2 regions of the Methylorubrum pseudosasae genome follow, and region 1 is predicted to be linked to the other one. Evidence: predicted binding sites of a transcription regulator. Region 1 holds the regulator's gene; the other holds the start of a gene.
What was found. The regulator PhoB, encoded in region 1, activates phosphate uptake and scavenging genes when phosphate is short. The targets are predictions, from matches to a motif close to TGTCATNNANCTGTCAT.
Positions count from the first base shown of each region.

Region 2: the regulator PhoB is predicted to act here: its motif matches at 7,114-7,130, upstream of M2437_RS17875 (PhoX family protein).

Region 1 covers NZ_JAQGDU010000002.1:1,605,600-1,616,163, reverse strand. The annotation lists gene M2437_RS08530 (hypothetical protein) at 1-104, opposite strand, end outside; gene pstS (phosphate ABC transporter substrate-binding protein PstS) at 525-1,565, shown strand; gene pstC (phosphate ABC transporter permease subunit PstC) at 1,680-2,654, shown strand; gene pstA (phosphate ABC transporter permease PstA) at 2,699-3,592, shown strand; gene pstB (phosphate ABC transporter ATP-binding protein PstB) at 3,634-4,449, shown strand; gene phoU (phosphate signaling complex protein PhoU) at 4,581-5,294, shown strand; gene phoB (phosphate regulon transcriptional regulator PhoB) at 5,383-6,087, shown strand; gene M2437_RS08495 (GcrA family cell cycle regulator) at 6,316-6,855, opposite strand; gene M2437_RS08490 (cell envelope integrity EipB family protein) at 7,362-8,228, shown strand; gene M2437_RS08485 (DNA polymerase IV) at 8,239-9,516, opposite strand; gene M2437_RS08480 (cobalt-precorrin-6A reductase) at 9,573-10,394, shown strand; gene M2437_RS08475 (cobyric acid synthase) at 10,465-10,564, shown strand, end outside.
Region 2 covers NZ_JAQGDU010000002.1:3,575,408-3,585,971, forward strand. The annotation lists gene M2437_RS17825 (polyprenyl synthetase family protein) at 1-907, opposite strand, end outside; gene M2437_RS17830 (putative signal transducing protein) at 1,102-1,329, shown strand; gene M2437_RS17835 (tRNA1(Val) (adenine(37)-N6)-methyltransferase) at 1,341-2,093, shown strand; gene M2437_RS17840 (S49 family peptidase) at 2,319-3,179, shown strand; gene M2437_RS17845 (nuclear transport factor 2 family protein) at 3,810-4,274, shown strand; gene M2437_RS17850 (TetR/AcrR family transcriptional regulator) at 4,278-4,841, shown strand; gene M2437_RS17855 (hypothetical protein) at 4,853-5,095, opposite strand; gene M2437_RS17860 (hypothetical protein) at 5,382-5,504, shown strand; gene M2437_RS17865 (glycine--tRNA ligase subunit alpha) at 5,600-6,538, shown strand; gene M2437_RS17870 (DUF3828 domain-containing protein) at 6,542-6,985, shown strand; gene M2437_RS17875 (PhoX family protein) at 7,180-9,066, shown strand; gene glyS (glycine--tRNA ligase subunit beta) at 9,222-10,564, shown strand, end outside.

The DNA.
Region 1 (10,564 bases):
TCGAGGGCCGCCCGCTCCGCATGGAGCGCGAGGTAGGCCGCGTCCTGAGGATCGGCCGGATCGAGGAGGGGCTCTTCCTCGCGGGGTGAATGTGGCTCCGTCACGATGACGGTCTCCTCGGACGTTTCAAGCGCAGGCCCGGTTCCACTCAGGATCTCAAGGGCGAGATCTCGTGAAGATCACGCTCGTGGAACGACTGAGCGTCCCTCACGAAACTTCCGGGCGCTGACCATCGTTGCATCGGCCGCGATGGTGCGGCGGACATATTGTCAGAGAAACTGACCCGCGCACCTATTCCGGTAACGCTCCCGGGGGAGGAGTGGTCCCGTCGCGATCCCATCCTCAGTGAAATTTCGTCTTCCCCCAGGGCTTTCCGGGAGCTTTCCAGGGGCTGTCATGTCACCGTCATGTCGCCGTCATAGAGGCGGCGCGTCGGTGCACTAGATGGCAGCAGCGTCGCAGCGAGACCGGTTTCAAATCAGGACCGGCCCCGACAATGCGCCCGACACCCTACGGAGATGCTCGTGAAACCCTTCACTTACGCTCTGGCCGTCGGCCTCGCGGCCGCCCAGCTCGCGACCTCAGCCCTGGCCGCCGACATCACCGGCGCCGGTGCCACCTTCCCCTTCCCCGTCTATTCGAAATGGGCCGAGGCCTACCGCAAGGATACCGGCACGGGCCTGAACTACCAGTCGATCGGCTCGGGCGGTGGCATCAAGCAGATCCAGGCCAAGACCGTCGATTTCGGCGCCACCGACGCGCCGCTGAAGCCCGCCCAGCTCGAGAAGGACGGCCTCGTCCAGTTCCCGACCGTCATGGGCGGCGTCGTCCCGGTGATCAACGTCCCGGGCATCGAGGCCGGCAAGGTCAAGCTGACCGGTGAACTCCTGGCCGACATCTATGCCGGCAAGATCCTGAAGTGGTCCGATCCGAAGATCGTCAAGCTCAACGACGGCGTGAAGCTGCCCGACGCGAACATCACCCCGGTCTACCGCTCGGACGCCTCCGGCACGACCAACATCTTCACCACCTATCTCTCCTCGGTCTCCGAGCCGTGGAAGAAGGAATTCGGTGCGGCCACCACGGTGAGCTGGCCGGTCGGCCAGGGCGGCAAGGGCAACGAGGGCGTGACCGCCACCGTCAAGCAGGTTCCGAACTCGATCGGCTACGTCGAGTCGGCCTATGCCAAGCAGAACAAGCTCGCCTACACGCTGATCCAGAACAAGGCCGGCAAGTACCCGCAGCCCGACGACAAGGCGTTCCAGGCCGCCGCCGCCAGCGCCGACTGGAAGTCGACCCCGGGCTTCGGCATCACGCTGACCAACCAGGCCGGCGAGGAAGCGTGGCCGATCACCGCCGCCACCTTCATCCTGGTCCACAAGGAGGCCGCGGACGCCGCCAAGGCCGGCGACGTGCTGAAGTTCTTCGACTGGGCCTACAAGAACGGCGACAAGCTCGCGACCGAACTCGATTACGTGCCGCTGCCGGACAACGTCGTCGGCCTGATCCACGAGGAGTGGAAGGGCATCAAGGGCAAGGACGGCAAACCCGTCTTCGGTATGTAAGCAACCGTCTCAGGCCCTCTCCCGCACCCGGGAGGGGGTCTTTCTCCGAGTGTCCGGCTCGCCTCACGGGCCACGGCGCGCTAAACGCCCTCCATTCGAAGAGCCCTTCCGCGGATGACCGCCTTGACCCAGTCCATCGCCCTGGCCAGCGAGAGCGGCGTGCCCCGCACCGCCCCGAGCAAGACCGCCGACCGCCTGTTCAAGGGCGCGGCCTACGGATCGGCTCTGCTCGTGCTGCTGGTGCTCGCGGGCATCCTCGGATCGATCATCTACGGGGCGATGCCCGCGTTCAGGGAGTTCGGCTTCGGCTTCCTTACCTCCAGCGCCTGGAACATCGGCACCGAGCAGTTCGGCGCGCTGCCCGCCGTGATCGGCACCGTCGCCGCCGCCCTGCTGGCGCTCGTCATCGGCGTGCCGGTTTCGCTCGGCATCGCGATCTACCTGACGCAGCTCTGCCCCGGCTGGGCGCGCAAGCCCGTCGCCATGACCATCGAGCTGCTCGCATCGGTGCCGAGCATCATCTACGGCATGTGGGGCCTGTTCGTGTTCGCGCCGCTGTTCGCCCGCTTCGTGCAGGTGCCGGTCTCGAACCTCGTCGAAGGGCTCCCGATCGTCGGCACGATCCTCTACGCGCGCATCCCCTCCGGCGTCGGCGTGCTCACTGCCGGCATCATCCTCGCGATCATGATCGTGCCGTTCGTCGCCTCGATCACCCGCGACATGCTCGACCAGATCCCGACCGTGCTGCGCGAGAGCGCCTACGGCATCGGCTGCACGACCTGGGAGGTCGTGCGCCACGTCCTCGTGCCGCAGGCCTCGGTCTCGATCATCGGCGCGATCATGCTCGGCCTCGGCCGCGCGCTCGGCGAGACCATGGCGGTCACCTTCGTGATCGGTAACGCCAACCGCCTCTCCGCCTCGATCTTCGATCCGGGTTCGACCATCGCCTCGCGCATCGCCAACGAGTTCAACGAGGCCGACGGGCTCCAGCTCTCCTCGCTGATGGCGCTCGGCTGCCTGCTCTTCATCATCACCTTCGTCGTGCTGATCATCGCGCGCCTGCTGGTGCGGCGCACCAAGGTCGCCTGAACCGAAACGTCCGCAACGCCGCCAGCCTCGGAAAACGACGCGCCATGGATGCCAGCACTCCCCTCGCAACGGCCGAACGCCCCCGGAGGGCGAGCCGTGTGCGCTCCGGCCGCCGGATCGCCGACCGCGTCCTGATCCTGGCGAGCACCTTCGCCACGCTGCTCGGCATCGTCGTGCTCGGCTCGATCCTGCTGATGCTGATCGTCGAGGGCGTGAAGGGCTTCACCCCCGCCCTGCTCACGGAGCCGACGCCGGGGCCGGGCTCCGTGGGCGGCGGCATCGCCAACGCCATCCTCGGCAGCCTCGTGATGACGTTCATCGGCATCGTCATCGCCACGCCGATCGGGCTGATGGCCGGCACCTTCCTCGCGGAATACGGCCGCACCTCGAAGATCGCGGACATCATCCGCTTCCTCAACGACGTGCTGCTCTCGGCCCCCTCGATCCTGATCGGCCTTTTCGTCTACACGCTGATGGTGCGGCCGATGGGGACCTATTCCGGCTGGGCCGGCGCGGTGGCGCTGGCCATCATCGCCACCCCCGTGATCGTGCGCACCACCGAGGACATGCTGCGTCTCGTGCCGAGCCAGATGCGCGAGGCCGGCGCCGCGCTCGGCGCGCCCCGCTCCCTCGTCATCCGCGCGATCACCTGGCGGGCGGCGAGTGCGGGTGTCGTCACCGGCATCATCCTGGCGCTCGCCCGCATCGCCGGCGAGACCGCGCCGCTGCTGTTCACGGCGCTCAACAACAACAGCTGGTTCAACGCGAACCTTCTCGGCGGCGTGCCCAACCTGCCGGTGATGATCTACCAGTTCGCGCTGTCGCCCTATCCGAACTGGCAGAGCCTGGCCTGGGCGGGCGCCCTTCTCATCACCGTCACCATCCTGGCCCTGTCGGTGGTGGCCCGCCTTGTGATCAAGGACCAGCGGGCGCGCTGAGGCCGCCCCCCGGACAGACCTCCTACCTGCGAGACAATCCGATGAGCGCCTCCCCCGCGATCCGCAGCCAGTTCGAAGGTCGAAGCCCGGCCGACGTCAAGGCTCCGGTGCGCATCGCCTGCAAGGATCTCAACTTCTACTATGGCAGCTTCCATGGCCTGAAGGACATCAACCTCGATTTCCGCGACCGGCAGGTGACCGCGCTGATCGGGCCTTCGGGCTGCGGGAAGTCGACACTGCTGCGCACCTTCAACCGCATCTACAGCCTCTATCCGGAGCAGCGCGCGGAAGGCGAGATCCTGCTCGATGGGCAGAACGTTCTGGACCCGAAGATCGACCTGAACGAACTGCGCTCGCGCGTCGGCATGGTGTTCCAGAAGCCGACGCCCTTCCCGATGTCGATCTACGACAATGTCGCCTTCGGCCTGCGCCTCTACGAGAAGCTTCCGAAAGCCGAGCTCGACGTGCGCGTGGAGGAATCCCTGCGCAAGGCCGCGTTGTGGGACGAGGTGAAGGACAAGCTCAAGCAGTCCGGCACCGGCCTCTCCGGCGGCCAGCAGCAGCGCCTGTGCATCGCCCGCACCGTGGCACAGCGCCCCGAGGTCATCCTGTTCGACGAGCCGACCTCGGCCCTCGACCCGATCTCCACCGGACGCATCGAGGAGCTGATCGAGCAGTTGCGGACCGAGTTCACGATCGTCATCGTGACGCACAACATGCAGCAGGCCGCCCGCATCTCGCAGTTCACGGCGTTCATGTATCTCGGTGAGCTGATCGAGTTCGACGCGACCACGAAGATTTTCATGAACCCGGCCAAACGGCAGACCCAGGACTACATCACCGGCCGCTTCGGCTGAGATCGGCCGCGACTGCACGACAGTCGCAGCCCCCTTGCGCCCTCGTTGAGACGCGCCCTCTTCCGCCGGACCCATGTCCATCGCAGCTTGAGAGCGCCCTCGTCCGACCGCCTGATCGGGAAATTCGCGACATGGCCGACCATATCGTCTCCTCCTACGACACCGACCTCGAGAACCTGCGCCGCTCCATCGCCGAGATGGGCGGCGTGGCCGAGAAGATGATGACGGATGCCACCGACGCGCTGGTGCGCCGGGATACCACCCTCGCTCAGGCGGTGATCGTCGCCGACAAGCGCCTCGACCTGCTGCAGCGGGAGATCGAGGAGCGTTCGGTTCTCCTCATCGCACGCCGTCAGCCGCTGGCCATCGACCTGCGCGAGACGATCTCCGGCATCCGCGTCTCGGGCGACCTGGAACGGATCGGCGATCTCGCCAAGAACATCGCCAAGCGCGTCGTGGCGATCAGCGATCAGGCCCAGCCGCAGAAGATCGTGCTCGGCGTCCAGCACATGAGCGACCTCGTGCAGGAACAGCTCAAGGACGTGCTCGATGCCTATGCGAGCCGCGACGTGACCGCCGCCCGCGAGGTGTGGGAGCGGGACAGCGCCATCGACGCGCTCTACAATTCACTGTTCCGGGAACTCCTGACTTACATGATGGAGGATCCGCGCAACATCTCGTTCTGTACGCACCTGCTGTTCTGCGCCAAGAACGTCGAGCGGATCGGCGATCACACCACCAACGTCGCCGAAACCATCGAATACCTCGTCACCGGCGAGACGCCGACGGCCGAGCGGCCCAAGAACGACGCTTCGAACTACGCGACGATTACGCCGAGCACCTGACACCGAAGGTTTTCGGCGCGCGCGGCGATCAAGAGACGTCTCCGGCTCCTCTCTCGAGGGCCGGGCGTGACGGATGGAAAGACGGGCGATGACGAGTGCGCACATCCTGATCGTCGAGGACGAGGAATCGCTGACGACCCTGCTGCGCTACAATCTCGAAGCGGAGGGTTTCCAAGTCGATGTCGCGGTTCGCGGCGACGAGGCCGACCTTCGCCTGCACGAGACCACGCCCGACCTCGTACTCCTCGACTGGATGGTGCCGGGGCTCTCGGGGATCGAGCTGTGCCGGCGCATCCGTGCCCGCCGTGAGACCGAACGCCTGCCGGTCATCATGCTGACCGCCCGGGGCGAAGAGACCGACCGTGTGCGCGGCCTCTCGACCGGCGCCGATGACTACGTCGTCAAGCCGTTCTCCGTGCCGGAGCTGCTCGCCCGGGTCCGTGCGCTCCTGCGCCGCGCCAAGCCCACCCACGTCTCCGACATGCTCGTGGCGGGCGATATCGAGCTCGACCGCGTCAGCCACCGCATCCGCCGGCAGGGCCGCGAGATCCATCTCGGGCCGACCGAATTCAAGCTGCTCGAATACCTGATGCAGAGCCCCGGCCGGGTCTTCTCGCGGGAGCAGTTGCTCGACGGCGTGTGGGGCCACGACGTCTACATCGATGAGCGCACGGTCGATGTTCATGTCGGCCGCCTGCGCAAGGCGATCAACCGCCCGCGCCAGAGCGACCCGATCCGCACCGTGCGCGGCTCCGGCTACTCGTTCGACGAGATGTTCGCCGGAGCGGAGTGATACGGTCTCCGCCTGATCGAAGGGGGAACTGTCTCGCTCAGCCCGCGCGGCGCTTGAGCCAAGTCCAAATCCGCAATCCGAACGGATCGACCGGATTTGGCTCGAAGGAATCAATGGGATTTGGTCTAGGGGGCGGTCCTGCGGGTCGGGCAAAGCCCGTCCCCACTCGGTGCACGTCGGCAATCGCCCGTCGTCGCGGGCGTGCCCAGCTGTCTTCTCTTGGAGCCTTTAGCGGAAACCGGCGACGCGGCGGTCGCGCTTGCGCTCGGCGGCCGGCTGATAGGCGATCTGCGCGTGCTGGGTGCAGTACGGAAGGCCCGTGATCGCGCGGCCGCCGCAGAAGCGGAAGTCCGGCGAGGTCGGGTCGCCCATCGGCCAGCGGCACATCGATTCGCGCAGATCCATGATGGTGACCCGCTCGGAAACCGCGAGGGCCACCGGCTCCGGGGCAGGCTTCTGCGGCAGCGGGAAGTCCGGTGCGGGTCTGTGCGCGACGATCGCGGGCGGCTCCGGCAGCGTCGGCTCCTCGACGACCACGACCTCCATCTCGACCTCGGCGGCCAAGCCCTCCCGGCGACGTCCCTGCGACGCCGCACCCATCGACTTGACGCGGCCGGAGAGCCCGAGGCGATGCACCTTGCCGATGACGGCATTGCGCGAGACGCCACCGATCTGCAGGGCGATCTGGCTGGCGCTCAGGCCGTCGTCCCACAGGCGACGAAGCAGCTCGACGCGCTCATCCGTCCAGCTCGGGACCGCTTCCGTCATTGTCCCCTCCACGTCGAAACATCCTTGAACGTGAGACCGGCCGGCAGCGCGGCTGGCGCGCATGGCGACAGCAGGCATGGCCAGGGCCCGAGATCCGGCCCTGCACATGTCGGTTAACAGACGCCAAAGATGCCGTTGGCGACGCTGTGGAGACTACAGGACAGCTCGGCCGCGGAGCAAGGGTCCGCGCGTCTCACGGTCCGGTTTCCCCCGGCAATCGGACCCGTCGGACGGTGAGACGGATCGGTTTCCGCAGCGGAGCAAGCGAATCCTCCGCCATCCGTTAACGCGTTGCGTAAACTTGATCTTTTCCGAGCGTCCGGATCGGGTGAGGGTCGGCTGGCCGGGGTGCCGGGCGGCTGCTGGTATCGCCGAGATGTCCGCGGTCGCGTCGGGAGCGCGATCGAAAAAGATTGTCCGGACGGACGGGATGACTATGTGACGGACGTCGTCCGCCGGCCTGCCGCCTGTGGACAACCCACTTCAAGCGGACTTTGGGAGATCGCATGCGACTGCGCCTCGCGCCGGCCCTTTTCCTCCTTGCCGCGATGCCGGGAAGCGCGATGGCCGCGGGGCCGGCCGCACCGGTTCCGAACGAGGCCGCGATCCGGCTGGCCAACCACCGCGCGGTCTACGATCTGTCGCTGGCGCGCTCCGAAGGGACGCGGGCGGTCGAGGGCGTGCGCGGGCGCATCGTCATCGATTTCTCGGGCGACGCCTGCCGCGGCTACACCATGCAGACGCGTCAGGTGACGATGCTCAATTCCGGCGAGTCCGGCGACCGCACCTCGGATCTGCGCAGCACCACCTTCGAGAACGGCGACGGCAAGAGCTTCCGCTTCCGCACCACGACCGTTCTCAACAACGCGCCCTCTCCGGCCGTCGACGGGACAGCGGAGGCGGCCGACGCGCTCAAGGTGAAGCTCAAGGAGCCCAAGCGCGACCAGTTTCAGGCCGAGGGCGCGGTCCTGTTTCCGATCCACCACATGATCCGCCTGATCGAGGCGGCCAAGACGGGTGAGACGACAGTCTCGGCCAAGGTGTTCGACGGCTCGGATGACGGGCGCAAGGTCTACGACACGCTGGCCATCATCGGCCGCCCGAACGCTGCGCCCGCCGCCGACACCGAGCGCGACAAGCCGCTGCGCGAGGGCGACCACGGCGGCATGCGCCGGTGGCCGGTGACGCTGAGCTACTTCACCGCCGGAGCGGGTGAGCGCACGCCGATCTACACCCTCACCTTCGACCTCTACGAGGACGGCGTCAGCGGGCGGCTGCACCTCGATTACGGTGATTTCGCCATCGACGGGAATCTGACGCGGCTCGACCTCGCCAAAGCCGACCCGAAGGCCGATCCCACCTGCAAGAAGTAGTCGCCGCGCGTCAGGTGCGCCGCCGCTCCGGCTCGCCGGTGAAGACGAGCCCGCGCTGAATCGCGGCGCTGCCGAACTTTTCCCGCAGCCGGTCGAGCGCCGCCTCGCGGCGGGCGACGCGCTCGATACCCTGATCGGCGAGATCGCCGCGGTCGGCATGGATCGCGCCGCAGAGATCGCCGCCGCCGATGCCGATCAGCCGGAAGGCCGTGCCGTCGCAGGCCGCCCGCAGCATCGGCTCGCCCTCGCGGAAGAGCCGGTCGGCGAGTTGGGTGGGTTTCAGGCCGCCGCGGGTGCGGGTCCGCAGCCGGAAGCGGGCATCCTTCAGCTTCAGCGTGACGCTGCCGGCGGCGAGTTCCGCCCGCTTAAGCCGTGCCGACACCTTTTCGCAGAGCTGCCACAGGATCGGCCGCAGATCCTCGAACCGGGTGAGATCGGCCGAGAAGGTCGTCTCGGACGAGACGCTCTTGGCCTCCCGGGTCGGGCGCACCGGCCGCCGGTCCCGGCCGGCGGCGAGATCGATGAGACGCAGCGCATCGCGCCCGAGGGATGCCTGGAGACGCGTCGGATCGACCCGCGCAATGTCGCCGACGCGGTGGATGTTGAGGGAGGCGAGGCGGTTTCGTGCACTTTCGCCGATACCGGGCAGGATGCCGACCGGCTTGTCGGCGAGGAAGGTCGCGGCGTCCGCGCCCGCGATGATCGAGAAGCCGCGCGGCTTGTCGAGGTCCGAGGCGATCTTGGCCAGGAACTTGTTGTCCGACAGTCCCACCGACACCGTGATGCCGACCTCCGCCTCGACCCGTGCGGCGAAGCGGGCGAGCGTGAGCGCCGGGCTCGTCCCGTGCAGGCGCTCGGTGCCGGAGAGGTCGAGGAACGCCTCGTCGATGGAGACCGGCTCAACCAAAGGCGTCAACGCCAGCATCATCGCCCGCACCTCGCGCCCGACGCGGGCGTATTTCTCCATATCCGGCCGCAGCACGGTGGCGTCGGGGCAGCGCTTCAACGCCTCGAACATCGGCATCGCCGAGCGCACCCCGGAGATCCGGGCGAGATAGCACGCGGTGGAGACGACGCCGCGCTTGCCCCCGCCGATGATGAGCGGCTTGTCGCGCAAGGCCGGGTCGTCGCGCTTCTCGATCGCTGCGTAGAAGGCGTCGCAATCGACGTGGGCGATGCTCAAGGCGTCGCGGGCCGCGTGCGAGAGCAGGCGCGGCGAGCCGCATCCGCGGCAGCGCAGAGCGCCCTCGGCTTGCATCGTCAGGCAATCGCGGCAGAAGGGTCTCACGTCGAAAACCTCGCCCGGCCTTTGCCGGGCTGATGCGGGCGAGACAGGTTGTACGAATGTCCGGAGCCGCCGACCAGGGTTCTCCTGCGCGCCATCCCACGTCGAATCCCGATGCCGCTCCCCTGCGCATCCTTGTCCTCGGCGGGACCACCGAGGCCAGCGCGCTCGTCGCCCTTCTGGCGCGCGAGCCGGATGTCGCGGTGACGCTGTCGATGGCCGGTCGCACCGCCGCGCCGCGGCCCGAGCCGGTGCCGACCCGCATCGGCGGGTTCGGCGGTGCGGAGGGGCTGGCGCGGTGGCTTTCGGAGAACGGCATCGAGGCGGTGATCGACGCGACCCACCCCTTCGCCGCGCGGATTTCGGCCAATGCGGCGGAGGCCAGCAGGGCTGTGGCGGTGCCGCTGCTCGCGGTGCGCCGCCCGGCCTGGGAGCGCGAGCCCGGCGACGACTGGATCGCGGCGGCGAACGTGCCGGCCTGCCTCGACGCGCTCGGCGCCGCACCGAGAACGGTGTTCCTCACCATCGGCCGACAGGAACTGGCTGCCTTCGCCCGCGCGCCGCAGCACGCTTACGTCGTGCGCACGATCGAGCCGGTCGGCGATGCGTTACCGGTGCCCAACCTCGTCACCGTCAGCGCCCGCGGCCCCTTCACGCTCGCGGACGAGATCCGCTTCATGCGCGAGGCGCGAATCGAGGTGCTGGTGACGAAGAATTCCGGCGGCGCGGCGACCTATCCGAAGATCGAGGCCGCACGTCGGCTCGGGCTTCCCGTGGTGATCGTCGACCGCCCTGCCCTGCCGGATGTGCCCGCCATTCCCGATGCCGCGGGCGCGCTTTCCTGGCTGATGGCACGGCGCAGCGAGCGCAGAGCGCCGTAAATCGGCTCGACGCCGCCCGGCCCCGATGCCATGGCAGCGTGATGCCCGCGCCTCGACCAAAGAACCGCCGATGACCCGCGCCCTGATGATCCAGGGGACCGGGTCCGATGTCGGCAAGTCGCTGCTGGTGGCCGGCCTCGCCCGTGCCTTCACCCGGCGTGGCCTGACGG
Region 2 (10,564 bases), 2.0 Mb from region 1:
CGATCGTGTCGTCCAGGGCGCGATGGCGGCTCAGGATGGCGAGGGCCTGCTGAAGATCGCCCTCCGCCCGATCCTCGCGTTCGAGGGTGCGGCGCCAGAAGGCGCGCTCCTCGTCCGAGCCGCGGCGCAGCGCCAGCACGATCGGCAGGGTGATCTTGCCCTCGCGGAAATCGTCGCCGACATTCTTGCCGAGCGCCGCGCTGGTGCCGCCGTAATCGAGCACGTCGTCGATGAGCTGGAACGCGATGCCGAGATTCATGCCGTAGGCGCGGCAGGCTGCCTGCTCGGATTCCGGCCGTCCGGCTAGGACCGGGCCGACCTCACAGGCCGCTGCGAACAGCTCGGCGGTCTTGCCGCGGATCACGGCGAGATACTCGTCCTCGCTCGTCTCGATGTTCTTGGCGGCGGTGAGCTGCATCACCTCGCCCTCGGCGATCACGGTGGCCGCCGCGGACAGGATGTCGAGGGCGCGCAGGCTCCCGACCTCGACCATCATGCGGAAGGCTTGGCCGAGCAGGAAGTCGCCGACGAGCACGCTCGCCTCGTTGCCCCACTTGATGCGGGCGGCGACGCGCCCGCGGCGCATGTCGCTCTCGTCCACCACGTCGTCGTGGAGGAGGGTCGCGGTGTGCATGAACTCGACCGCGGCGGCGAGCTTCACCGCGCCGTCGCCGCTGCCGTAATCACAGAGATCGGCGCAGGCGAGCGTCAGGATCGGGCGCAGGCGCTTGCCGCCCGACGCGATCAGGTGGTTGGCGACCTCGGGGATCATCGCCACGTCGGAGCCCGTGCGCGACAGGATGGTCGCGTTCACCCGCTCCATCCCGGCCGCGACGAGGCTCACGAGATCGGTGAGGCTGGCCTCCGGATCGGAGCGGCCTTCATCGAGGGTAACGACGACGCCCAAAGCGCGATGCCTCCGGAAAAACTCTCGACCGGCACCCTGCCGGAACCCCTGCCCCGCGGCTGCCCCTGTCGCACGGGGCCGGCGGCAGGGCAACACGCGGTCGTGCCGCACGGCTGCGCAACAGCGTGGACAATGTTACCAGCCGGGAGGCCGCGCGATCCCGCCACGGGGTGCCGGCGAAGGATGATGATGCCGTGAAGGAACTGATCCGCAGCAACGACATCGTCCTGATCGGCTTCGCGCGCTCGCTCCTGGAAGAGGCGGGCGTGCCGCTCTTCGTCGCCGACGAGCATATGAGCGCGCTGGAAGGGTCGATCGGTGTGTTCGGCCGGCGCCTGCTGGTGCCCGACGACCATGCGCCGCAGGCCCGCCGCATCCTCATCGATGCCGGCCTGTCCGCCGAACTGCGCGACGAGCCCTGAGTGAGCCACGCGTGAGCGCCGAGCCGGATGCCTTCCTCGGCGGTCGCCTGAGGCTGCGCCAGCCGCCCCGCGGCGCCCACCGCGCCGGCACCGACGCGGTGCTGCTCGCTCGCCTTCTGGCGCCCGAGCCGGGCGCCACGCTTTACGACCTCGGCGCGGCCACGGGCGCGGTCGGGCTGGCCGTGGCGCGGCTCACCGAGGTGGGCCGTGTGGTGCTGGTCGAGCGCGACCCCGACCTCGTTGCCCTTGCCCGCGAGAATGCCGCGGCGAACGGGCTCGACGCGCGTGTCGCGGTGATCGAAGCGGATCTCCTTGCACCGGGCGCGCAGCGCCGGGCGGCGGGCCTGGAGCCGGACAGTGCCGACATCGTGCTGACCAACCCGCCCTTCTTCGAGGAGGGCGCACATCGCCCCTCCCCCGTTCCGCAGAAAGCTTCGGCACACACATTCGCGGCCGGCGGGCTCGATCTGTGGCTGAGAACCTGCGCCGACCTGCTGCGCCCCGGCGGCCGGCTCGGCCTGATCCACCGGGCCGATGCCCTGCCCGCCTGCCTCGACGCCCTGCGCGGGCGCTTCGGCGATTGCGCCGCCCGCCCGGTTCACGGGCGGGCCGATCGGCCGGCGATCCGCGTGCTGGTCGCGGCGGTGAAGGGCAGCCGCGCGCCGTTTCGCCTGCTGCCGCCGCTGGTGCTCCAAGACGAGGCCGGGCGCTTCACCGGGGAAGCCGAGGCGCTGCATCGGGGCGACCCCTGGCCGGCGCCGTGAAGCCGGATCCCGGTCGAAACGGGCGCCCGCCGCAATGGATCGCCCGGCGGCGTCCTGTTAACGGAGAGGGGACCTGCCTCGTGGAGCCGTATCCGACCCCATTGCATCAGGTCGGCGTCTCCCGCCCCATGTTTAGACGCGCAGTCTTTCGACGAATCGGTGACCGCTTCGTCGAGATGCGATCTAGGAAGCCGCGCACCCGCGCGTTCTGAAAAAAAGGCCGCCATGCCGCTGACCATCCCGACCTGGATGCGCCGCCTCCTGCCCCGCCGCTTCCGTGAGACCCCGCCGCGGGTCGCCGTGGTGCGCCTGAGCGGGGCGATCGGCGCCGTCTCGCCGATCCGGGCGGGCCTTTCCATCGGCACGGTGGCGCCGAGCCTGGAGCGCGCCTTCACCATGCCGAGCCTGTCGGCGGTGGCGCTCGTGATCAACTCCCCCGGCGGATCGCCGGTGCAGTCGCACCTGATCTACCAGCGCATCCGGGCGCTGGCGGAGGAAAAGAAGATCAAGGTCTTCGCCTTCGTCGAGGATGCCGCGGCCTCGGGCGGCTACATGATCGCCTGCGCCGCCGACGAGATCGTCGCCGATCCCACCTCGCTCGTTGGCTCCATCGGCGTGGTCTCGGCCGGCTTCGGCTTCGACCGGCTGATCGAGCGCATCGGCATCGAGCGCCGCGTCCACACCCAGGGCGAGGCGAAGGCGATGCTCGACCCGTTCCGCCCGGAAAACCCGCAGGACATCGCCCGGCTGAAGGAGATCCAGGCCGACGTGCAGGCCCTGTTCTCCGGCCTCGTGCGCGAGCGCCGGCCGACGCTCGATGCCAGCCGCGACCTGTTCACCGGCGCGGTCTGGACCGGGCGGCAGGCGCTCGAGCTCGGCCTCGTCGATGCAATCGGCGACCTGCGCGGCACCCTGCGCGCCCGTTACGGCGAGAAGGTCGATCTGCGGCTCGTGGCCGAGAATCGCGGCTCCTGGCTCGCCCGCCTGCTCCGCCGCGCCGGTCCGGGCCAGACTGCGGCCGGACTCCCCGATGCGCTGATCGCGGCGGTGGAGGAGCGGGCCGCCTGGGCGCGATTGGGACTATAGCAATCTCGGAATTGCTTACACTTCGTGCATATAGTTTCAGCCAGGTCTCCAGAAGAGATCGACAGTATGCATTGAGAATTGCATTGAATTATTGCGACGACGTGTCCGAAAGGACGTCGGGTAGGAATAAATCAGTGCCCGCATCACCTGTTGACCGGATTGCCGAATGGATGAGCGTTGGGTCTAGGCGGACCGTTCTTAAATCAATCTACGTGATCGGGATCATTTTATCGCCGATCTGGGTTTCACTTTTCGTATATTTTCTTATAAATTACGGATTTATTGATGCCGTCGGATTAGATTTAATTTATACGCCAGTATTCATTGGGACGGTCGGATGTCTGATTCTGCCAATCAAATCCGTGATCTTAAGGATATTGATTGCTGTCGCCTACGGGCCAACATCGCTAGTTTTACTTCTTGCTTTTCACCTTAGTGTTGGATGTATGCTTATCGGGTTTTGCGTATAGAGAATTAGAAAGTTCCTGCGCGAGCCTGAACGGCTTGCCTACGTTGTGCACCGAACGGACGACTTTCATAAATTTGTCGGCAGAATCGCACTTGCCGGCTTGAACGAGTTTCTGTACCGATCGGTTTGCAGTTGACCGATAGGTACAGAGAGGTCCCGCCATGTCACGCCCCCCGCTTCCGCCCTTCACCGACGAAACCGCTGCGCAGAAGGCGCGCATGGCGGAGGACGCCTGGAACAGCCGCGACCCGGAGCGCGTCGCCCTTGCCTACACGCCGGACAGCGTCTGGCGGAACCGCGCCGAGTTCGTCCGGGGACGCGAGGAGATCGCGGCCTTCCTGCGCCGCAAGTGGGCGCGTGAGTTGGAGTACCGGCTGATCAAGGAAGTCTGGGCGCACCAGGGCAACCGGATCGCCGTGCGCTTCGCCTACGAGTGGCGCGACGACAGCGGCCAGTGGTTCCGTTCCTACGGTAACGAGAACTGGGAGTTCGATGAGGCGGGCCTGATGCGCCACCGGATCGCCTCCATCAACGATCTGCCGATCGCCGAAGCCGACCGGAAGTATCACTGGCCGCTCGGCCGCCGTCCCGACGACCACCCGTCCTTGAGCGATCTGGGGCTGTAGGGCGTGGCCCGTACCGTCGCCGAACGCTCCGACGTGTTGCCGCTGCTCGCGGAGGTGTTTCGCGAGCACGGCTACGAGGGCGCGAGCCTGTCGCTGATCTCGAAGGCGACGGGGCTCGGCAAGGGCAGCCTCTACCACTTCTTTCCCGGCGGGAAGGAGGAGATGGCAGGCGCCGTGCTCGCCGAGATCGACGGCTGGTTCGAGGCCAACGTCTTCCGCCCCCTGCGGGAGGCGGAAGACCCGGCGGCGGCCGTGGCGGCGATGTTTGCGACGGTCGCCGACTATTTCCGCTCCGGCCGCCGGGTCTGCCTCGTCGGGGCCCTGAGCCTAAGCGATGCCCGCGACCGTTTCGCGGGCCGTCTTCGGGATTACTTCGCCCGCTGGGTCGAAGCCCTCGCCGCGGCTTTGGGTCGGGCGGGTCATTCCTCGGTGTCGGCGGGCGAGCTTGCCGAAGAGGTCGTCGGCGGCATCCAGGGGGCGGTGGTGCTGACCCGCGCCCTCGACCGGCCGGAGGTGTTCGAGCGGATCCTGGCCGGATTACGGGTGCGGTGCCTTGCCCGACCCTGAGCGGTTTCAGCTCAGCGCGCGCAGCCGGCCAGGGCACTGTAACCGGAATAGACCACCCGGACCTTGCGGGCGCAGGTCTCGGCGGCGGGCATGGCGGCGACCGGCGCGATCTCGACGGGGGTGACCGCCACCGTCTTCTCGACGATGCCGCTGCCATCCTGCGTGGCGAAAGCGTTCGAAGCGCCCATCATGAGCGACGTGGTGGCGAGCGAGGCCGCGACGAGGGCGGCGAAAACAGTCAAACCCGTGCGCATGATCTGTCCGAAAGTGTTAACCGCTCGCCGAGAGGGCCGGAGCGTGGCTGTTCATTTGCCGTCTTAACTTGGCAGAAACCTTTGCCGTTCCCGCGATGCGGCCGCGTCCGGTAAAAAGATGTGCCGGGGCGCACCGGGGCCTCGCCACCGGCCCCGTTCGGCCCTCGGCCTCGCAAATGCCCGCCGGCGCCCCATATGAAGGAGACCCTCCGCGCAATCCCGTGCTTTGGGCGTTTTTGCGGAGACCGATATGGCTTATTCTTCGGATAAGGGCGGCGCACGCCCCGTGTCAGCGACCGACTTCAACGACCGCGTGAAGCAGTTGCTGGCGGACAAGCCGGCAATCCAGGCGGTGCCGAAGGACCGGACGGCCAAGCGGAACTTCACCCGCTCCGCGCCCCGGGCCTAGACCGATGACAGGGGGCGGCCCCGGCAGCGAGTTTGCTTGACACCCCGCCCCCCGCTCTTAAACGGTCCGGCACCTTCCCTCCTGTCGGACCTTCCATGCCGAGTGACGCCGACCTTTCGCCCACACGCTCGTTCCAGGGCCTGATCCTCACCCTGCAGCGCTTCTGGGCGGCCAAGGGCTGCGTGATCCTCCAGCCCTACGACATGGAGGTCGGCGCCGGCACCTTCCATCCGGCCACGACCCTGCGGGCCCTCGGCCCGAAGCCGTGGAAAGCGGCCTATGTGCAGCCCTCGCGGCGGCCGAAAGACGGGCGCTACGGCGAGAACCCGAACCGGCTGCAGCACTACTACCAGTTTCAGGTGATCCTGAAGCCGAACCCGCCGAACCTCCAAGAGCTGTACCTCGCCTCGCTGGAGGCGATCGGCGTCGATCTCAAGCTCCACGACATCCGCTTCGTTGAGGACGATTGGGAGAGCCCGACGCTCGGCGCCTGGGGCCTGGGCTGGGAGTGCTGGTGCGACGGGATGGAGGTGAGCCAGTTCACCTACTTCCAGCAGGTCGCCGGATTCGAATGCGCCCCGGTGGCCGGCGAGCTGACCTACGGTCTGGAACGCCTCGCGATGTACGTGCAGGGCGTCGAGAACGTCTACGATCTCAATTTCAACGGCGGCGAGGGTGACGAGAAGGTCACCTACGGCGACGTCTTCCTCCAGGCCGAGCAGGAATATTCGCGGCACAACTTCGAGGCCGCGGACACGGCGATGCTGTTCCGCCACTTCGCCGATGCGGAGAAGACCTGCCGCCTCTATCTCGAAGCCGGAGCCCCCGAGAGCGAGGGCGCGCGCCACCGCATCGTGCAGCCGGCCTACGACCAGTGCATCAAGGCGAGCCACGTCTTCAACCTGCTCGACGCCCGCGGCGTGATCTCGGTCACCGAGCGTCAGAGCTACATTCTGCGCGTGCGCGAACTGGCCAAGGCCTGCGGCGCCGCATGGTTGAAGACAGAGGCCGGCGGCCACGCCGCAGCCGCCTGAACGATGCGCCGCCGCGCCGTCCTCGCCCTCACCCTCGGGCTGCTCGTCGGCCCCGCCTTCGCGCAATCCGCGACCGACCCGGTGGAGACCGTGCGGGTCTTCTACGCGGCGGACGACATCAACGCGGTGCGCTTCTACGCCAAATCCCTACGCGCGCTCTACGAGCGCGACCAGCGCGAGGCCAAGGGCGAGGTCGGGCGGCTCGGTTTCGCCTTTCACGTTAACGGCCAGGACACCGAGCCGGGTTTCGCCAAGTCGCTGGCGCTCGCCCCGCTCTCGAACGACGGCGAGCGGGCCGAGGTGCGGGCGACTTTCCGCAACGGCGGGCCGCAGGAACTGCGCTACAACCTCGTACGCGAGGCCGGCGCATGGAAGATCGCCAACGTTCGCTCGCTGAAGGGCGAGACCTGGGATCTCGTCGCGATCCTGTCGGCGCCGCTGCCCTAGAGCCGTATCCGACCCCATTGCATCAGGCCGGCGTCTCTAGGTTTCTGTTTCAACACGCTTTCTTTCGCCGAACCGGTGTCCACTTCGTCGGAAAGCGCTTGAGCGCGTGGCCGCGCAGCGAACCGTCCCGTCATCGAAGCGACATCGGACGGGCGTAGGCGCGCCGCCTCACGAAGGTGGATGAGACGCGCCCGATGTCCGACACGCCCGACGCCCCGACCCTCGATGCGGTGATCGCGCAGCGCTTCTCCCGGCGCGACCTGATGCGTGGCTCGCTCGCCGCCGCACTCGCCGCCGGAATCGCACCGCAGACCGTCGCGGCTCCCGCCGAGGCCTCCGCCTTCGACTTCCCCGAACTCGCCGCCGGAATCGATGAGCACCTGCACGTGGCCGAGGGCTACGAGGCGAAACCCTTGATGCGCTGGGGCGACCCGCTGTTTCCCGAGGCGCCGGCCTTCGATCCGCAAAAGCAGAGCGCGCGGGCTCAGGAGCGCCAGTTCGGCTACAACAACGACTTCGTCGGCTTCATCCCGCTCGACAAAGACGGCCGGCGTGGCCTGCTCGTGGTCAATCACGAATACACCAATGCCGAGCTGATGTTTCCCGGCCTCGGGGCCGCCGACCGCAAGGGCGTGATCGCCGCCCTGAGCCCGGAACAGGTTGCGATCGAGATGGCCGCCCATGGCGGCTCGGTGGTCGAGATCGTCCGCGAGACGGAAGGCTGGCGCCCGGTGATCGGCTCGCCCTACACGCGGCGCATCACGGCGGAGACGCCGATCGCCCTCACCGGCCCGGCGGCGGGTCATCCCCGCCTCATGACCGAGGCCGACCCGAGCGGCCGGCGCGTGCTCGGCATGATCAATAACTGCTCGGGCGGTGTCACGCCCTGGGGCACGTGGCTCTCGGGCGAGGAGAACATCAACTACTACTTCTCCGGAGCTCTCCCTGCCGGACATGCGGAGGCCGGCAACGCGAAGGCGATCGGCCTGGGCAGCCCGCAATATGCCTGGAGCCGCTTCCATCCGCGCTTCGATCTCGCGCAGGCGCCGAACGAGCCGAACCGGTTCGGCTGGGTGGTCGAGATCGACCCGTTCGATCCGGCCTCGACGCCGAAGAAGCGCACGGCGCTCGGCCGGTTCAAGCATGAAGGTGCGGCGGGCGCGCGTTCGCTCGACGGACGCTACGTCGTCTATCTCGGCGACGACGAGCGCTTCCAGCACGTCTACCGCTTCGTCAGCGAGGGCCGGGTGCAGGCCGAGCGCGCGGCCAACGCCGACCTTCTCGATTCCGGCACGCTCAGCGTCGCCCGGTTCGAGCCCGACGGCACCGGCCGCTGGCTGCCGTTGGTGCACGGCGCGAACGGGCTCGATGCGAGCAACGGTTTCGCTGGCCAGGCCGACGTGCTGATCGAGACCCGCCGCGCCGCCAAGAGCCTCGGCGCCACACCGATGGATCGGCCCGAGGACATCGAGGCGAACCCGCGCACCGGCCGCGTCTACGTAATGCTGACCAACAACGGGAAGCGCACCGCCGATCAAGAGGAGCCCGCCAACCCGCGCGGCCCCAACGCCTTCGGCCACGTCATCGAGATCACCCCCGACGGCACCGACCACGCGGCCGCGATCTTCCGCTGGGAGGTGCTGGTGCGCTGCGGCGACCCGGCCAAGCCCGAGGTGAAGGCGAGCTTTTCCGCGCTCACCACGGAGAACGGGTGGTTCGGGATGCCCGACAACTGCACCGTCGACGGGCGCGGCCGCCTCTGGATCGCCACCGACGGCAACAACCGCCGTGCCACCGGCCGGGCCGATGGCATCTGGGCGGTGGAAACGGAAGGCCCGCGCCGGGGCACCGCGCGCCACTTCCTGCGGGTGCCGGTGGGCGCCGAGATATGCGGCCCCTGCTTCACCCCCGACGACGAGACCTTCTTCGTCGCCGTCCAGCATCCCGGCGAGCCCGACGAGGAGGGCGCCCTCGGCTCCTACGAGAAGCCCTCGACCCGCTGGCCGGATTTTTCACCCGACCTGCCGCCGCGGCCCTCCGTTGTGGCGGTGCGGCGGACGGGGGGCGGACGGATCGGCTGACGGGACTTTCATCCCGAGGAGACGCCGAATCGATCCGGAGAAACCGCGTCCTTGGACTGCTTCGCCGACGCGCGCGATGACGATGGGGCGGCGGTGACAGATGGGGACCATCTCCCGTCTCGACGCGGCCCGAGCGGGCGGCTATTCCCGCGCGCATGCCTGACCTTCTGCTCGAACTCCGCTCCGAAGAGATCCCCGCGCGCATGCAGCGGCGTGCGGCCGAGGATCTGAAGAAGCTCGTCACCGACGCGCTGGTCGAGCGCGGTTTCCTCTACGAGGGCGCAAAGGCCTTCGCGACGCCGCGGCGGCTGGCGCTGCACGTCGCCGGGCTGCCCGCCCGCTGCGAGGCGGTGCGCGAGGAGCGGCGCGGCCCCCGTGTCGGCGCGCCGGAAGCCGCCGTGCAAGGCTTCCTGAAGAGCGCGGGGCTCGCGAGCCTCGATCAGGCCACCACCGTCACCGATCCGAAGAAGGGGGAGTTCTACCTCGCGGTGATCGAGCGGCCCGGCCGCGAGACGCTCGACGTGCTCGCCGAGATCCTGCCGGGCATCATCAAGAGCTTCCCCTGGCCAAAATCGATGCGCTGGGGCGCGGCCTCGGCCCAGCCCGGCTCCCTGCGCTGGGTGCGCCCGCTGCAATCGATCGTCGCCACCTTCGGCCCCGAGACCGAGACGCCGGAGGTCGTGCCGTTCTCGGTGGATGGCATCACCGCCGGCACGGTCACGAGCGGCCACCGCTTCCTCGCGCCCGAACCCTTCGAGGTGCGCCGCTTCGACGATTACGTGCAGGCGCTGGAGCGCGCCGACGTGATCCTCGATGCCGACCGGCGCAAGGACATCATCCTGCACGACGCGAAGGATCTCGCCTTCGCCCGCGGCCTCGACCTCGTGGAGGACGAAGGTCTGCTAGAAGAGGTGGCCGGGCTGGTGGAACGGCCCGTGGTGCTGATGGGCTCGTTCGAGGAGCGCTTCCTGGAGATCCCGGCCGAGGCGATCCGGGCGACGATCCGCGCCAACCAGAAGTGCTTCGTGCTGCGCAAATCCGGCTCGGACGAGCTGGCGCCGGCCTTCGTCCTGGTCTCGAACCTCATCGCCTCCGATGGCGGCGCGGCGATCACCGCCGGCAACGAGCGCGTGGTGCGGGCCCGGCTCTCGGACGCACGCTTCTTCTGGGAGACCGACAAAGCGACGAAGCTGGAGGACCGCCTCCCCAAGCTCGATTCGATCGTCTTCCACGAGAAGCTCGGCACGCAAGGCGAGCGCGTCGCCCGCATCGCTGCGCTCGCGAAGGAAATCGCCCCGCTGGTCGGGGCCGACCCGGCTTTGGCCGAGCGCGCGGCCCGGCTCGCCAAGGCCGATCTCGTCACCGAGATGGTCGGCGAGTTTCCGGAATTGCAGGGCCTGATGGGCCGCAAATACGCGGCGCTTCAGGGCGAGCACGACAGCGTCGCCGCGGCGATCGAGGAGCACTACAAGCCGGTGGGTCCGAGCGACCGCGTGCC